3 linked regions of the Granulicella sibirica genome follow. The protein of the gene in region 3 interacts with the protein of the main gene of each other region in a pairwise test. Links are inferred from orthologs where the notes say so. Each region holds a gene or a part of one and is shown on either strand. Other genes may lie near its edges.

Region 1 (3,972 bases), on a different replicon or contig from region 3:
GTGTATGCGGCTTGGGACATCTTCTACCATGTGCCGTTTGTGACTTCGATCGCTACATTCTTTGGCGCGCGGTTTGTGAGGCAGGACCAGGAGACGATGATCGAGCAGGCGCAGGGTCTGCGGTTCAATCCGGGGCTGATGCTGATCGACGATGCGGACAAACCGGCGAAGTGGTATTTCGCGTTGAAGCAGGCACGGTTGACGGGGAGCGGGGCGCATCCGTTGTCGGGTCCGGTGACGTTGCACTGGAGAAGTTAGGGGGCTTTGTAGATTGCACCCTTCACCGGGCTTTCGTGCAAGGCCCTCGATTCAAGAGGTTTACGAGGGGACTTCGCCTTCGGAAGCTCACAGGGAGACGGCTCGCGAATGAAGATCACGGCAGTTGGGAAATACGGGAGAATGCTCACGCGGCTTGGGTTCTTCAACTGCTTTCTCGTGCGTGAGGAGGATGGCTTTACGCTGATCGACGCGAATCTGAAGGGATCGGAGGAGGACACTCTCAGGGCTACCGGGGATGTGCCGATCAGGCGTATTTTGCTGACGCATGCGCATGTGGATCATGTGGGAAGTGTCGATGCGCTGATGGCCAAGGTGCCGGGATTGGAGCTACTGGCGTCGGAGAGGTCGATTCCGATTCTGCAGTCCCCGCCTGATCTTTCGCTGAGACGGGGTGAAGTCGGGCCGATTCGTGGAGGTACGCCGGGGATCGTCAGCAAGCTGACGCGGACGGTTGCCGAGGGGGATCGCGTGGGTTCGTTGCTGGCGATCGATACACCGGGTCATATTCACGGGCACCAGGCGTTTCTCGATGAGCGGGACGGGACGCTCTATGCGGGGGATGAGTTTGGCTATCTGGGGAAGGTGACCGTCACGGGTTTTACGCCGTGGTGGATTCCGTTGAAGGCGTTTTCGAATCGCGATCAGGCGAGGGAGACGGCGAAGAAGCTGCTTGCGTATCCCGTCCAGCGCGTGGCTTGCGGGCATGGGAAGGTGTCAGAGGGCGGGCGAGAGCTGATCCAAGGGGCGATCGATCGGGCGAAGGGCTAACGAGTGGAGCCTCCCGATCGGAGGCTGTGAGGGGGTACTTCGATGCGCAGAGTTGTGTATATAGGCTGGCTGTTTGGCTTGCTCGGACTTGCCGGATGCGGGGATTCGCTGCAGACGTTGAATGGGATGGCGGAAGCGGGGCGAGTGCATGAAAGTGCGCCGATCGTGGCGCACGTACGGATCTCGATTGCGGCGCCCCAAGAGAGGGTTTGGGGGTTTCTGGTCGATGCCGCGGGGTGGCCGAAGTGGGCGGACCAGATTGATAGCATTACCGTCGATGGGCCGCTGGTGAGTGGACGGAGATTTACCTGGAAGAGCGGCGGGATGACGATCCACTCGCAGGTGCGGATGGTTGTAGCGGGGAAAGCTTTGGCCTGGACGGGGGGAGCGCTGACGGGGAAGGCTGTCCATGTATGGAGGCTCGAGGCGAATGCGAGTGGTGGGACGGATGTTTCGGAGGATGAGTCGATGGAGGGGCTGCTGATGGCGCAGATGTACTCCTCGGCGAAGCTGATCGAGGCGGATACCGCGTGGCTCGAGGCTTTGAAGAAGGCGGCGGAGCGGGTGCCGTAGCGGCTACGGGAGGGGGATGCCGGTGGTGTCGGAGTGCTGGACCTTCTGGTGGCAGGGGCGACAGAGGAGGATGGTGTTGCCGGGGGTGTAGCCTTCGATGGCCTTGATGCGGTGGAGCTCGGAGCCCTTGGCGGGAAGCTTCTGGCTGCACTGAGCGCAGAGGCCCTTCTGGTATTTGGCTTTCTGGTCTTTGAGCTTGCGGCGCTGGGTGGGGGTTCCACGTTCGTCGAACTCAAGGCGCTTGGCGATGTAGCGGCGGAGCTGGAAGCGTGTCGGTTCGTCGCCGGCAGCTATGGTTTCGATTTCGGCGCGCAGGGTGGTGAGGAGGGCTATGGCCTTTTCGCGGTTCTCGTTGGAAAGGATGGGCATAGTGGCTTTGGATTCGAGCCTTGCTCTTCACCAGCATAAGCTTGGGACGAGAGACAGAATAGGCCCGGCGTTTTCTCCGGGCCTCTCGTTTGCACTTGTGGCGAAGCCGCCTTTCGCCGTTCGCGAAGGACTCAGATGCGCATGGGCATGAGGATGTAGCGGTACTTCACGTCTTCGTTGCCGTCTTCGGGCCGCATCTGGCCGGCCGATTGGGCGTCCTTGAACTCCAGCCTCACTTCGCCCTGGGTGCCGATAGCCTTGAGGAAGTCGATGAGGTACTGGGAGTTGAAGCCTACGACGAGGGGGTCGTAGTTGTAGGGGGTTTCGATGGTGTCTTCGGATTCGCCGGCGTCGGTGGAGGAGGAGGAGAGCTTCAGCTCGTTCTGCTCAAGGCGGATCTTGATGGCTCCGGAGCGCTCATCGGCGAACTGAGCTACGCGCTGGATGCAGCCCATAAGGTCTTCCGAGCGAACGATGACGAACTTGTTGTTGTCGCGCGGGAGGACGGCCTCGTAGTTGGGGAACTGGCCGGTGAGCTTGCGGCTGGTCAGGACTCGGCCGCCGACCTTGAAGAAGAGGGTCTGGTCGTCGTCGGCGAAGTCAAGGGTGTCAGCTTCGGTGCTGGAGAGCAGGCTCGATAGTTCGCTGAGCGCCTTGCGGGGGATGAGAGTCTTCTTTTCGCCGGAGATGCCTTCGAGCGTCTCACCGAGCTTTTCGACGTGTGCGAGGCGGTGGCCGTCGGTGGCAACCATGGCCATGGACTCGGCCTTGAGGACGAGCAGGGCGCCGTTGAGGGTGTAGCGGCTCTCTTCGTTCGAGATGGCAAAGATGGTCTTCGAGATCATGCCCTTGAGCGACGGGACGGAGATGCGGAAGCTGCCGCTGGTCGGGAACTCGGGGACCTGGGGGAAGTTCGCGCGGGCCATGCCGACCATTTTGGTATTCGACCGGCCAGCGCGGATCTGGACCCAGTGGTTGTCCATGAGCTTGATGGAGATCTCGCCTTCGGGCAGGAGCTTGATGTAGTCGTAGAGCTTGCGGGCGGGGATGGTGCAGGCTCCGGCTTTTTTGACCTTGGCGGCGCAGCTTGTGCGGAGGCTTTGGTCGAGGTCAGTGGCGGTGATGGTGAGACGGCCAACTTCGCCGTCGGTGGTGGCCTCGAAGAGGAAGTTCGAGAGGATCGGAATGGTCGTTTTGCGCTCGACGACGGACTGGGCGGCGGTGAGCTCACGAAGCAACTCGGCACGGGAGACGGTGAGTTCCAGGTTGCCGGCCAGCACGGTGGCGTGTGCGGAGGAGGCGGTGCTTTCGAGGTTCGGAGTGGATGTGCTCACGGTCAGGGTCTCCAGTGCGGCGAAAAAGGCGCTGCGGGGCGGACGCGGATGAAATCGGTCCTGCGGAAACTGTACACGGGAAGGTGCATTCTTCGCGCGGGACGGGTCTCCGGCATGGTCCGATTCTAGCGGCGCGGAGCGGCGGGACGCGACTGCTTTCTTTGTGGGAAACCGTGTCTGGTGTGTGGGTTGCGAGGAGACTGGACGAGCTCCGGTGCGAGGCAGGTTTTAGTGGGGTGCTACTGCTCCTACTAGATAAGGGAAAAAGGATAGAAAGTGCTAGAAGCCTTAACCGTTTGCGCTTGAAATGTGGATTTAAGCGCCAGGTCCTTGTGAGAACAGGAGTTAGGGTTTACCCCCGGTTTAGAAAATCCTCTGGGAGGAAACGGAGGGATGGTAAGACAGGGTAAAAACTTCTCGATACCTCCCGGGCGATCCACGATCTCCACACACAGCCGAAGCGGGATTGGAGAAGAGTGCGGGCAAAGGGTGGGAATGCGCCTCAACAAACGTGGAATGAAAGCTTTACGGGGTGCAATTTGTTCACAGTCCAAACGGCGGGTGGAGGATAAACGCGGTAAAACCGTTGTGAGACCGAGGTGAGTGCGATGGCCGGAACGCAGATCAGGATTGCGATCTTTGGGGCGAA
Region 2 (4,160 bases), on a different replicon or contig from region 3:
CAGACCGCCGCGGGAAAGAAGCTTTCCTTCGAGGTTGCTACCGTCAAGCCCAACAGGTCGGACGACTCACCCGAAGTGAACTTCACGCTCGGTTTTGGCGACAGGTACGCCGACACCGGCGGGCGATTCCTCACAAAGAACATCAGCCTGCTGGACTACATCCGCTTCGCCTACAAGCTGACAGACGGACAGGTCGAGATCCTTGAAAGCAATGCGCCTAAGTGGATAGGCACGGAACGTTTCGACATTCAGGCCAAATCGGATCTACCGAACCCAACGAAGAACCAGATGCGTCTGATGGTGCAATCTCTGCTTGCCGATCGCTTCAAGCTGCGCGTTCATACGGAAACACGGGAACTACCGGTCCTCGCGCTGGTCCTGGTCAAGCCGGGAGCACTCGGCCCGAAACTCCACCCTCATCCTGCGGCGGACGATAAATGTTCCAACGTCGCCCCGGTGGGTCAGGAATCAGGAAACGGGTCGACACCTGAGGTTCCCGCGGTCTGCGGTGGACTGGTGAGTGTCGGGGTACCGGGCGCGGCGAGCCGTGTTCGTCTCGGTGGCCGAGGGGTGCCGCTTGCGCTCCTTGGCGCTCATCTGGGCGAGATGGGCGGGTTTGGCCGTCCCATTGTGGATCAGACAGGCTTGACCGGGACGTTCGACCTCGTTGTAGAGTGGGGAGCCGATTCTGCAGTGGAGCCCCGCGATGAGAACAACCGGGAAACATACCTTCAGGAGTCGCTCAAAGATCAGCTCGGACTCAAGCTGGAGCGCCGGAAGGCATCGTTGGCCGTTCTCCTCGTAGACTCCATGGATCAGCAGCCTGCGGACAATTAGAATCTGGGTGGGCTGGCTGGCGTTCTTTTGCGCAGAGGTGTCGGATGAGTGAAGCGACGATTGCAGAGCAGTTGAAGTTGAGTGAGTTGGCTCCGAGGGTCCTGCAGTCGGAGATCCGCGCAATGAGTGTGGCCTGCGACGCGGTGAATGGGGTGAACCTCGCGCAGGGTGTCTGCGATACCGAGGTGCCGGAGGTCGTCGCGGAAGGGGCGCAGCGGGCGATTCGCGATGGCTTCAATATCTACACACGGCTCGATGGGATCGCCCGGTTGCGAACGGCGATCGCGGGGCAGGTGGCGCGGACGCACGGGATCGAGGTCGATCCTGATCGCGAAGTGCTCATCACCAGCGGCGTCACCGGAGGCTTTCAGGCCGCATGCATGGCTCTGCTGAACCCCGGCGATGAGGTTATCGTCTTTGAGCCGTTTTATGGCTACCACCTGAGCACCATCAAGGCGGTTCGCGCGGTTCCGGTGGCGGTGGGCCTGAGCGGGCCGGATTGGCATCTGGACCTTGCCGCGGTGAGGAACGTGATCACCCCGAGGACGCGTGCGGTGGTGGTGAATACGCCGTCAAACCCAGCCGGAAAGGTATTTACCCGCGCAGAACTCGAAGGGCTTGGAGCGCTCGCGGAGGAGTTCGGGCTCTTCGTGTTTACCGACGAGATCTACGAGCACTTTCTCTATGGAGGGGCCAGGCATGTGAGCCCTGCATCGCTCCCGGCTATGCGCGAGCGGACGATCCTGATGTCGGGGTTTTCGAAGACGTTTTCCGTCACGGGATGGAGGGTCGGGTACCTGATCGCCGACGCGAAGTGGCTTGGATCGATCGGATACTTCCATGATCTGACCTATGTCTGCGCGCCGTCTCCCTTCCAGCACGGCGTGGCGGACGGTGTGGAGCAGTTGCCGCTCTCGTTCTACGAAGGACTGGCGACGGAGCACGTGGGGAAGCGGGCGATGCTTCTCGATGCGCTGATGGCTGCGGGTCTAACACCGCACGTGCCGCAGGGAGCCTATTACATCCTGGCCGATGCTTCCCAGGTGGAAGGCGCAACCGCTGCCCAGAAGGCAAGGACGCTGCTACGGGAAATAGGAGTGGCCTCGGTTGCGGGTTCGGCGTTCTTCCGGCCGGGTGGCGGCGAAGACCTGCTGCGGTTCTGTTTCGCCAAGAAAGACGCGGACCTGGCGGATGCCTGCAATCGTCTGCGTGCGCGAGGCAGGGCCTAGTGGCGGCTCCATCGGAGGTCGTGCGGGTGGAGGCGGCGCTCAAGAACAAGGGCGCGAAGGAACTCGAGTGGGCGCGCTGGTACTGCGCGATGCGGCAGAGCGTTCCTTCGGCTCGACCGGCGGACATCAAGTTCTGGAGCGCGATGGCGGAGCGCGTCGAGGAGGTGCTTGCGCCTCCGGTTGCCGCGAAGGTGTACCCGTCGAAGAAGAAGAAAACGGGGCGCGGGCTTGGCGCAGGACCGATCGATTCTGGGGCAGAGTAGCAGCCATCTGGCTTTGCGCCGGGCACGAAGAGAAAAGAAGAGGCAGCCTGTTGCGATGCGGCCTTCGATCTGTATGATGTCTCCGGAATACGTTTACCCAAATTCCAGAGTTCTGCATTTCAAGGTTGAGGTTGAGATCCATGTTCCGTGTTGGCTTGAAAAGAATTTGCTTCTGCACGCTGGCGGTTGTGGCCGCGGTTCCTGCGGTTCGGTATGCGGTGGCGCAGGAGCCGGCCACGCTGACGATCGATACGAAGACCGTGAAGGCGAAGGTCAGCCCGAAGCTCTACGGCCTCATGACCGAGGAGATCAACTACTCCTACGACGGCGGCCTCTATGGGGAACTGGTGAGCAACCGCGTGTTCATGGACCGCTTCGGCGTGACGCGGTGGTTCCTTCATCCCAATGGAGCGGCGGAAGCCTCGATGGAGATAGACCACAAGGAGGGCCCGAGCGCCGCGCTGACTCGCAGCCTCGCGCTGACCGTGACGAAGGCGTCGGCGAAGGATTGGGCCGGAGTCGTCAACAATGGGTATTGGGGAATCCCGATTCGGCCAAAGGAGCGCTACAAGGGCTCGTTCTGGGCGAAAGCGGATTCAACTTCCGTCGGCCCGGTGCGGATACGCCTGATCAACAACAACTCCGGCCAGGAGATCACGACGGAGGGCGTCTCGACGCCGCTGACGACCGAGTGGAAGGAGTACCAGTTTGAGCTGGTCTCAGGCACCGCACCTGCCTCGCAGCAGAACCAGCTGATTCTCTCGGTCGAGAACCCGGGCAAGGTCTGGTTCAGCCTCGTCTCGCTCTTTCCCCCGACCTACAAGGATCGCGTGAACGGAAACCGTATCGACCTCTCGGAGAAGCTGGCCGCGATGAACCCGCGGTTCCTGCGTTTCCCGGGCGGCAACTATCTCGAAGGCGACCACATCAACGAGCGCTTCGAGTGGAAGAAGACGATCGGACCTCTGGTCGACCGGCCGACCCACCCCAGCCCCTGGCGTTACCACTCGACCGACGGCATGGGCCTGCTCGAGTTTCTCCTGTGGTGCGAGGACCTGCACATGCAGCCTCTGCTCGCGGTCTACGGCGGCTATTCGATGATGCAGGAGCACGTGAACCCCGGCCCGGACCTCGACCCCTACGTGCAGGACGCGCTTGAAGAGATCGAGTACGTGACGGGAAGCACAAGCACCAAGTGGGGAGCGCAACGCGCCAAGGACGGGCATCCCGAGCCGTTTCACCTGAGCTATGTCGAGGTGGGGAACGAGGACTGGTTCGACAAGTCTGGAAGCTACGACGGCCGGTACGCTCAGTACTACAAGGCCATCAAGGCCAAGTATCCCGACCTGCAGATCATCGCGACGACGACCGTGAAGGGTATCAAGCCGGACGTCATCGACGACCATTACTATAAGACCGCCGAAGAGTTCTACGCGATGGACAAGCACTACGACACGATGGACCGCACCGGCCCGAAAATCTTCGTCGGCGAGTGGGCCACCCGTGAGGGCGGACCGACACCGAACATGGGCGCCGCGCTTGGCGATGCCGCGTTCATGACGTCGATGGAGCGGAACAGCGACCTGATCGTGATGGCCTCGTACGCTCCGCTTCTGGTGAACGTAAACGCGGGCGGAATGCAGTGGGAGAGCGACCTGATCGGGTACGACTCACTCTCGAGCTATGGATCTCCGAGCTATTACGCGCAGGTGCTGTTCAACGAGTATCTGGGCGATGAGATCCTGGCGGGAACGGCGGAGGGCGCTCCCACCCGTTTCCACTACTCGGCCACGCGGAGTTCGCAGACCGGCGTGATTCATCTGAAGCTCGT
Region 3 (6,752 bases):
CTTTCGTGAAGCTATGCCTGCCGGTGGACTGCCTCCGCATCGAAGAAGTGCCGGTTGCCAATCATAACCGTCGGCCATAAAAAGGGGTTTCGTGGACCCGTGGTTACCTTGGGGAGATTGTCATCGAGTTCTTTCCGCATTGTCATCGTTGCGCGGCTACTGATCTATAAGCGAAAGGAACTCTAATCAAGTGAACTGGCTTCATTTTGTCTCGTACTTCTTCGGTGGGATTTTCTTCGCAAACGCCGTCCCGCATTTTGTGAGCGGCACCATGGGACAGCCGTTCCAGAGCCCGTTCGCAAAACCGCCAGGAGAGGGACTCTCATCCTCAACCATCAACGCTCTATGGGGATTGTTCAACGCGGTCATCGGTTACGTGCTCGTACTGAGGGTCGGGAGCTTTGATGTGCGATCGACGAGCAACGTCCTCGCTGTGGCAGCAGGAGTGATGTTGATCAGTCTCTTTTCCGCTCGGCACTTCGGACAGTTTCATGGCGGCAACACTCCCGGAAGTTGAAAAGTCTATGAAAAGGACTGTCCCGCCATAAGTATCAGCCAGGAACACGGCAACTAGCTTGGTGCAGCGGCGCGAAGTTCTGGAGCCGCTGTTGGTCTGAAGGTGTGCAAGAGTTCGATTGCCACCGCGTTCCGTATGTTGACTGACAACTCTGCTTTACTTCAGCAAGAGAGAATCGACGAGCAGCGCCGCGGCAACAAGCACCACCACATAAACGGCGAGCCGTAGTCTCCGGGCCAGCGCATGCAGTCTCGCACCGTCGGCCGCGCGGCGAAGCCGCTCTGTTCCGCTCGCGCGCAGTTCCATCTCTGTATGGACAATCTTCATCGGGCCAAAGCCTCGTGCGCCGAAAGGACGACACCATGAAGATGCAACACGCTCCATGAGGAAGGCATAAAGAACGCTCACTGCCCGCACGAAATCCATGAGAAGGTTCCTGGCTAGGGAACGACTGTTCCTTGATGAAAGACAATCTCCCACCGCCCTTCGCGCTTCATCCAGATCGACGAGCGAAGCGAGTGAACATCCGCCAGGCCCTCCTGAACGCGAGTCGCGCGGTAAGTCACAAGCACCGCGTCCTTGGAAATTGCTTTCACACGAAACTCCGAGAGCGAGATTCGTCGTTCCAATTCGTGCTGCAGCTCCGACATAATCTGTGCTTTGCTGAAGACACGCCCCGAACTCCCGAACTCACGGAATCCATCGGCGAGCACCTCCGAAAGCCGCGTTATGTTCCTCCGGACAGCAGGCTCGAAGAGCTCTTCTTCGAGCGCGCGGAGAGTATTCACGACCTTTTCCTTAACCTCTGAACTCCGCAGCAGAATCGCCTCGCCTCCTTAGTCGATCACCCGCACGCCGCCAGCGCCAACAAGTTCCTCCACCCGATCGATAAACAACCGGTCCGCCGATACCATACAATCCTGCGGCTCAAGCACTGCGCAGAACTCACCCGGCTCTTCCAGGTCCAGCAGAAGCCGTCCCCTGCCTGGGGCTCCAACGAAGATAGCATGCAGCTTATCCAGCATTGACTCATCCTTCGCGTGCAGCGGAATCTTGATTCGCAAAGACTCCGGCAGCTTCAGCTTCACATCCTCGAGCGCCTGGATACTCGACACCGCCAGCTTCGGAGCCGAGTCCTCTTCCCCCCGCAGTACACCACGCACCACCACCGGCACGTCGATCTTCAGTTTCTCCGCCAGCTTCTCGTACGACTGCGGAAACGCAATCAACTCGATCTTCCCAACTGTATCTTCGAGGCAAGCCTGCGCGTACATCTCGCCCGACCGCTTCGACTTCGCCACCTTAAGCCCGGTGATCACACCAGCAATGGCGATCTCGTTCTGCGTGTCGTTTCCACCACCCCGCCGAAACACCTGCGGCTCCGGCTTCATCTCACACGCCGTCGCGGTATCGACAACTTTCATATTGCGTAACTTCTCCCGATACTTATCCATTGGGTGACCCGAAACGAAGAAGCCGAGAACATCCTTCTCGTTCTGCAGACGCGTATGCTCATCCCACTCCGCTGCCGGGGGCAACTCCTGCGCCTTCGTCGCACCGGCAACAGGCAGATCATCGAAGATCCCAAACAAGCCATGCTGCCCCGCAGCCGCATCCTTCTGGGCCTTCTGCGCCTGCTCCATCGCCTTATCGAGAGCCGCCATCACCTGCGCTCGACGGCCAAAGGAGTCCATCGCTCCAGCCTTGATCAGCGACTCCAGCACCCGCTTGTTCAGCAGCCTAAGATCGACCTTCTCGCAGAACTCCCAAAGGCTCGTGAACCCCGACTTACCCTCCGCCTGCAAACCTGCCCTTACCTCGATCACCGACTGAATTGCGTTATGCCCAACGTTCTTGATCGCCGCCAACCCGAACAAAATCGTATCGCCAACAGGAGTAAACGCCGTGGACGAAACCTGCACGTTCGGCGGAGTCACCGAGATATTCATCTCGCGGCACTCCTGGATATACTTCACTACATTCTCCGGCTTCGACGTTTCACTCGTCAGCAACGCAGCCATGAACTCCACCGGAAAATGCGTCTTCAACCAAGCCGTGTGATATGCCAGTAAAGCATAAGCCGCAGAGTGTGACTTATTAAATCCATACCCCGCGAACTGCGCCATCAGATCGAAGATTTTCCCCGCCATGTCCTTCGGGTGCTTCTTCTCCGCGGCACCGGACATGAAGCGATTCCTCTGCTTGTCCATCTCAGCCGGGTCTTTCTTACCCATCGCGCGCCGCAGCAGATCGGCCTCACCAAGCGAATACCCAGCGAGCACGTTCGAGATCTGCATCACCTGTTCCTGATACACGATGACGCCCAGCGTCTCCTTCAGCAGCAACTCAAGATCCGGCAGTAGATACTCGACAGCCCTGCGTCCCCACTTGCGTTCGATGAAGTCATCGATCATACCGCCCTGGATCGGCCCCGGACGATACAGGGCATTCAACGCCGTCAGATCCTCAACCGTAGTCGGCTTATAGCGCCGCAGTACATCCCGCATCCCACCCGATTCAAACTGAAACACACCCGATGTCAGCGCCCGGTGAAACACCTGCTCATACGTCTTCGCATCATCCAGATCGATCGTAGCCAGATCCACATCCAGCCCACGATTGCTCTTGATCAGCTTCAAACAATCATCAATAACAGTCAGCGTGGTAAGCCCAAGAAAGTCCATCTTGAGCAGACCCATCTTCTCGACGGCCTTCATGTCATACGCCGTAACAACAGCCTCGTCCTTCGTCCGCGTAACAGGCACAAGCTCCGTCAAAGGCTGCGGAGCAATCACGACACCTGCCGCATGCACGCCCGCCCCACGCACCAGTCCCTCAAGCCGCAGCGCCGCGTCGATCACTTCCTTTACCCGCGCATCGCTCTCATACGCCTGCGCCAGCGGAGGCGAATCTTTCAACGCCTGGTCGATCGTGATCCCGATCGTCGCCGGAATCATCTTCGCGATGCGGTCGACCTCGCCATACGGCATATCGAGCGCACGGCCGACGTCCTTGATCGCCGCCTTCGCCGCCATCGTATTGAACGTGATGATCTGCGCGACCTGGTCCACCCCATACTTCCGCCGCACATACTCGATCACCTCGCCGCGCCGGTTCATATCGAAGTCGATATCGATATCAGGCATCGACACGCGCTCAGGATTCAGGAACCGCTCGAACAGCAACTCATTCTGCAGCGGATCGACATCCGTGATCTGCATCACATACGCCACCAGCGAACCCGCCGCCGAACCACGCCCCGGACCCACCGGGATACTCTGCTCCCGCGCATACCGTATGAAGTCCCAAACGATCATGAAGTAGCCCGGAAACTTCATGTTCTTGATCACGTCCAACTCGCTATTCAGCCTCGCCTCGTAGTCCGCGATCGTCTTCTTCAGCAACCCCTTGCTCTGCAGGTGAGCGACGGCCGTCTCAAGCCGCATCTTCAAACCCTTGCGGCACACATCCTCGAAATACTCATCGAGCGTCATACCATCCGGGCAATCGAACACCGGAAACGGATCGTCGACCTTCTTCATCTTCAGATTGCAGCGATCGACAAACTGCATCGTCCGCGTGCACACTTCGGGATTCTGCGCAAACGTCCGCAGCATCTCGTCCGCCGTCTTAATGTAGAACTCCTGCGTATCGAACTTGAACCGGTTCGGATCGTTCATCGACCCCGCCGTCTGCACGCATAGCAGGATCTCGTGCGCCCGCGAGTCATCCGCGCCCACGTAATGCGCGTCGTTCGTCGCGATCAGCGGAATCCCCAGCTCCCGCTCCATCTTGAACAACGCATCGCACACCGGCTTATCCGGCTCAAGCCCATGATCCTGTATCTCGAGAAAGTAGTTTCCCTTCCCGAACATGTCCTCATACTGGCCTGCGGCCCTCTTGGCTTCGTCATACTTCCCCGCCATGAGGTGCTGATTCACCTCACCCGCAAGGCACCCCGAAAAGCCAATCAACCCCTCCGTATGCTTCGCCAGAAAGTTCTTCGACACGCGAGGCTTCCGGTAGAACCCATGCAGCGCCGCCTCCGACGTCAGCCGAACCAGGTTCCGGTATCCGGCCTCGTTCTCCGCCAGCACAAGCATGTGGTTGTACTTGTCGCCTTCAGGAGCAGCCCGGTGGTCGTCGTTCTTGCAGATGTAAAGCTCACACCCGAGGATCGGCTTGATCCCCTTCTTTTGCATCGCGTCGAAGAAATGCACGGCCCCAAAAATATTGCCGTGGTCCGTCATCGCAGCCGCCGTCTGCCCGATCTTTTTCAGGTGCCCGGCCAGCTTGTCAACGTCGCATGCTCCATCAAGGAGAGAGTAATCAGTGTGGAGGTGGAGATGGGTAAATTCTGCTGCCATCTCTCCATTCTAGGCTTCCGTCGCTGCTCTTTTCCGTTGAGGAAAACCAGCCCGAAACTCCCCTTACTGCCCGCCGACCAGTAGAAACCGATCCGGCTCAATCCGGCAGTTGCTTCCCTCGGCAGCCTTCCACACCGAACCATCGGCATATGTGACCGATCGCAAATCGATCCAGCTCACCGACCCGAATGACTTCAACGCCAACGGCTTCGTCGCCATTTCACCCTTGCCAAGCGCCAACTGAAAATCCACTGTCCGTGAAATATCCGATCCACCTTTGCCTGAAGGCTCAAGCGGTGCATACCGAACCTGCGCCGTATACCCATGGAAGGAAGCCGCAGCTCCCGCCACCTCGCGCTTCTCCAGATTCCAGAAGTTGAGATGCATCCTCTGCACAACCTCAACCTTCCCATCCGTGACACGCTGCGCCGTCAATCCGCCTTCATAACGAGCCCGCATCCCGATCGGGCAATCACCCAAAACCCCTCCGGCCTGTGCAAACAACTCTCCAGCACGCAAAGAGCAAAAGAGAAAAAGCACCGCGACACGCATCATGGCAGACCTCGAACGTACGAGATAAGTGCCCGTCCAAAATACTACTCGCGCCGTACTCTTTCCAACCACTTGAAGCACCTACACCGGGGGTATTACGATCTCACCCATGCACGGCCTTCCCCTGTTCGAGAGCATTCAGCGCACCCTCCGCGAGTCCAAACGCAGGAAAAAGATCCAACAGGCCACCACCTGGCCGAAAACCACAGCCGAGATCAACCGCTGGTCCGTCAATCCTGTCTCTGATCCCAACGCCTCCTTCTCCAGCAACTATCAGATAGAGGCCGGCTTCCACTTCACCCTAAACGGCGAATACTACGGCGGCTACGCCCACTCCACCCCTACCAGCCACTCCGCCGCCGAACGCGTCGCCACCGGAGCCCCCACCCTCACCATCCGCTACAATCCCACCAACCCCGACGAAACCGCCGTCCTCGCCGAAGACAACCTCAACACCCTCCCCTTCGAAGTCCTCTCCTCCTGACCCATCTGCTAGACTTCAGCCAACAGATATGGCGACCTCGGTTCAAATTCCCATCGCCGAGTACCTCGAGCGGACCTACCGGCCCGACCGCGAGTATATCGACGGCGAAATCGTGGAGCGGAACATGGGAACCTGGGAACACGCTCGCATCCAGATGCTTCTAGGCGGCTGGTTTCTCTCCCACGAATCAGAATGGCAGGTTATGGTCGCCGTCGAGTGGAGAGCCCGCGTATCTTCTACTCGTGTTCGCATCCCAGATGTCACCGTCGTCACATCTGGCCCTCAGCCACCGGTTCTTGTCGACGCCCCTGTCCTCATCATCGAAATCCTCTCCCCAGACGACAGCTACTCTGACACCCAACGCCGAGCCGAAGACTATCGGAAGATGGGAGTCGAGACCATCTGGATCATCGATCCCGATACCCGCACCGGACGCATGTGCATCGGCGCAAGCTGGACTGCGGCCGCCCGCCTCGAAGTCCCCGGAACCCCGATCTTCGTCGATCTCCCGAGCCTCTTCGCCGGCCTTGACCCGAAGCCCTAGCCCTTCACCAGACTAGTAGCCAGATCCACATAAAGCCCCACGCACTCCAGCAACTCCTTCTTGCTGATGCGCTCCTCCGTCGTGTGCGCCACATGGATCGACCCCGGCCCCAGCAGAAACGGCTCTCCCCACCTCGTCAGCGAAGGAATGTCCGTAGCAAATTTCGCGATCATCGTCTCGAGCGAGCCCACCCGACGCATCCGCACAAACGTCAAATCCAGCGAGAACGTCACCTCCGCCCGATCCCCCACAGCCTTCAGAATCGCCCGCTTCACATCCTCCGAGGGC

The links. The genes of interacting proteins can lie anywhere in the genome.
Region 1: the proteins of dnaE (region 3) and dnaN interact in binary tests that used the Escherichia coli proteins (3 or more experiments, as listed by UniProt). The link is inferred for Granulicella sibirica from one-to-one orthologs.
Region 2: the proteins of dnaE (region 3) and GRAN_RS09605 interact in binary tests that used the Escherichia coli proteins (3 or more experiments, as listed by UniProt). The link is inferred for Granulicella sibirica from one-to-one orthologs.

Annotation. Positions count from the first base shown.
Region 1 is NZ_RDSM01000001.1:2,038,243-2,042,214, reverse strand. What follows is about bases 1,188-3,972. They hold dnaN (DNA polymerase III subunit beta), read right to left. Parts: upstream 3,255-3,972; coding sequence 2,121-3,254; downstream 1,188-2,120. Other genes in these bases: GRAN_RS08435 (NAD(P)-dependent oxidoreductase), read left to right, coding at 3,932-3,972; GRAN_RS08445 (HNH endonuclease), read right to left, coding at 1,624-1,989; GRAN_RS08450 (SRPBCC family protein), read left to right, coding at 1,188-1,620. Also shown: GRAN_RS08460 (aromatic ring-hydroxylating dioxygenase subunit alpha), read left to right, coding at 1-258; GRAN_RS08455 (MBL fold metallo-hydrolase), read left to right, coding at 367-1,047; more of GRAN_RS08450, read left to right, coding at 1,090-1,187. UniProt on the Escherichia coli protein: Confers DNA tethering and processivity to DNA polymerases and other proteins. Acts as a clamp, forming a ring around DNA (a reaction catalyzed by the clamp-loading complex) which diffuses in an ATP-independent manner freely and bidirectionally along dsDNA.
Region 2 is NZ_RDSM01000001.1:2,306,507-2,310,666, forward strand. Bases 1-2,973 are described here. They hold GRAN_RS09605 (aminotransferase class I/II-fold pyridoxal phosphate-dependent enzyme), read left to right. Parts: upstream 1-881; coding sequence 882-2,066; downstream 2,067-2,973. Other genes in these bases: GRAN_RS09600 (TIGR03435 family protein), read left to right, coding at 1-837; GRAN_RS09610 (hypothetical protein), read left to right, coding at 2,066-2,329; GRAN_RS09615 (alpha-L-arabinofuranosidase C-terminal domain-containing protein), read left to right, coding at 2,470-2,973. Outside these bases: more of GRAN_RS09615, read left to right, coding at 2,974-4,160. UniProt on the Escherichia coli protein: Shows aminotransferase activity with methionine and histidine as substrates, and to a lesser extent also with phenylalanine.
Region 3 is NZ_RDSM01000002.1:405,699-412,450, reverse strand. What follows is about bases 1,154-5,275. They hold dnaE (DNA polymerase III subunit alpha), read right to left. Parts: upstream 4,885-5,275; coding sequence 1,354-4,884; downstream 1,154-1,353. Other genes in these bases: GRAN_RS12695 (hypothetical protein), read right to left, coding at 4,948-5,275; GRAN_RS12705 (nuclear transport factor 2 family protein), read right to left, coding at 1,154-1,305. In the rest of the region: GRAN_RS26185 (MarR family transcriptional regulator), read left to right, coding at 1-9; GRAN_RS12715 (hypothetical protein), read left to right, coding at 191-517; GRAN_RS12710 (hypothetical protein), read right to left, coding at 674-943; more of GRAN_RS12705, read right to left, coding at 958-1,153; more of GRAN_RS12695, read right to left, coding at 5,276-5,364; GRAN_RS12690 (DUF3592 domain-containing protein), read left to right, coding at 5,546-5,920; GRAN_RS12685 (Uma2 family endonuclease), read left to right, coding at 5,949-6,464; GRAN_RS12680 (M20/M25/M40 family metallo-hydrolase), read right to left, coding at 6,461-6,752. UniProt on the Escherichia coli protein: DNA polymerase III is a complex, multichain enzyme responsible for most of the replicative synthesis in bacteria. This DNA polymerase also exhibits 3' to 5' exonuclease activity. The alpha chain is the DNA polymerase catalytic subunit.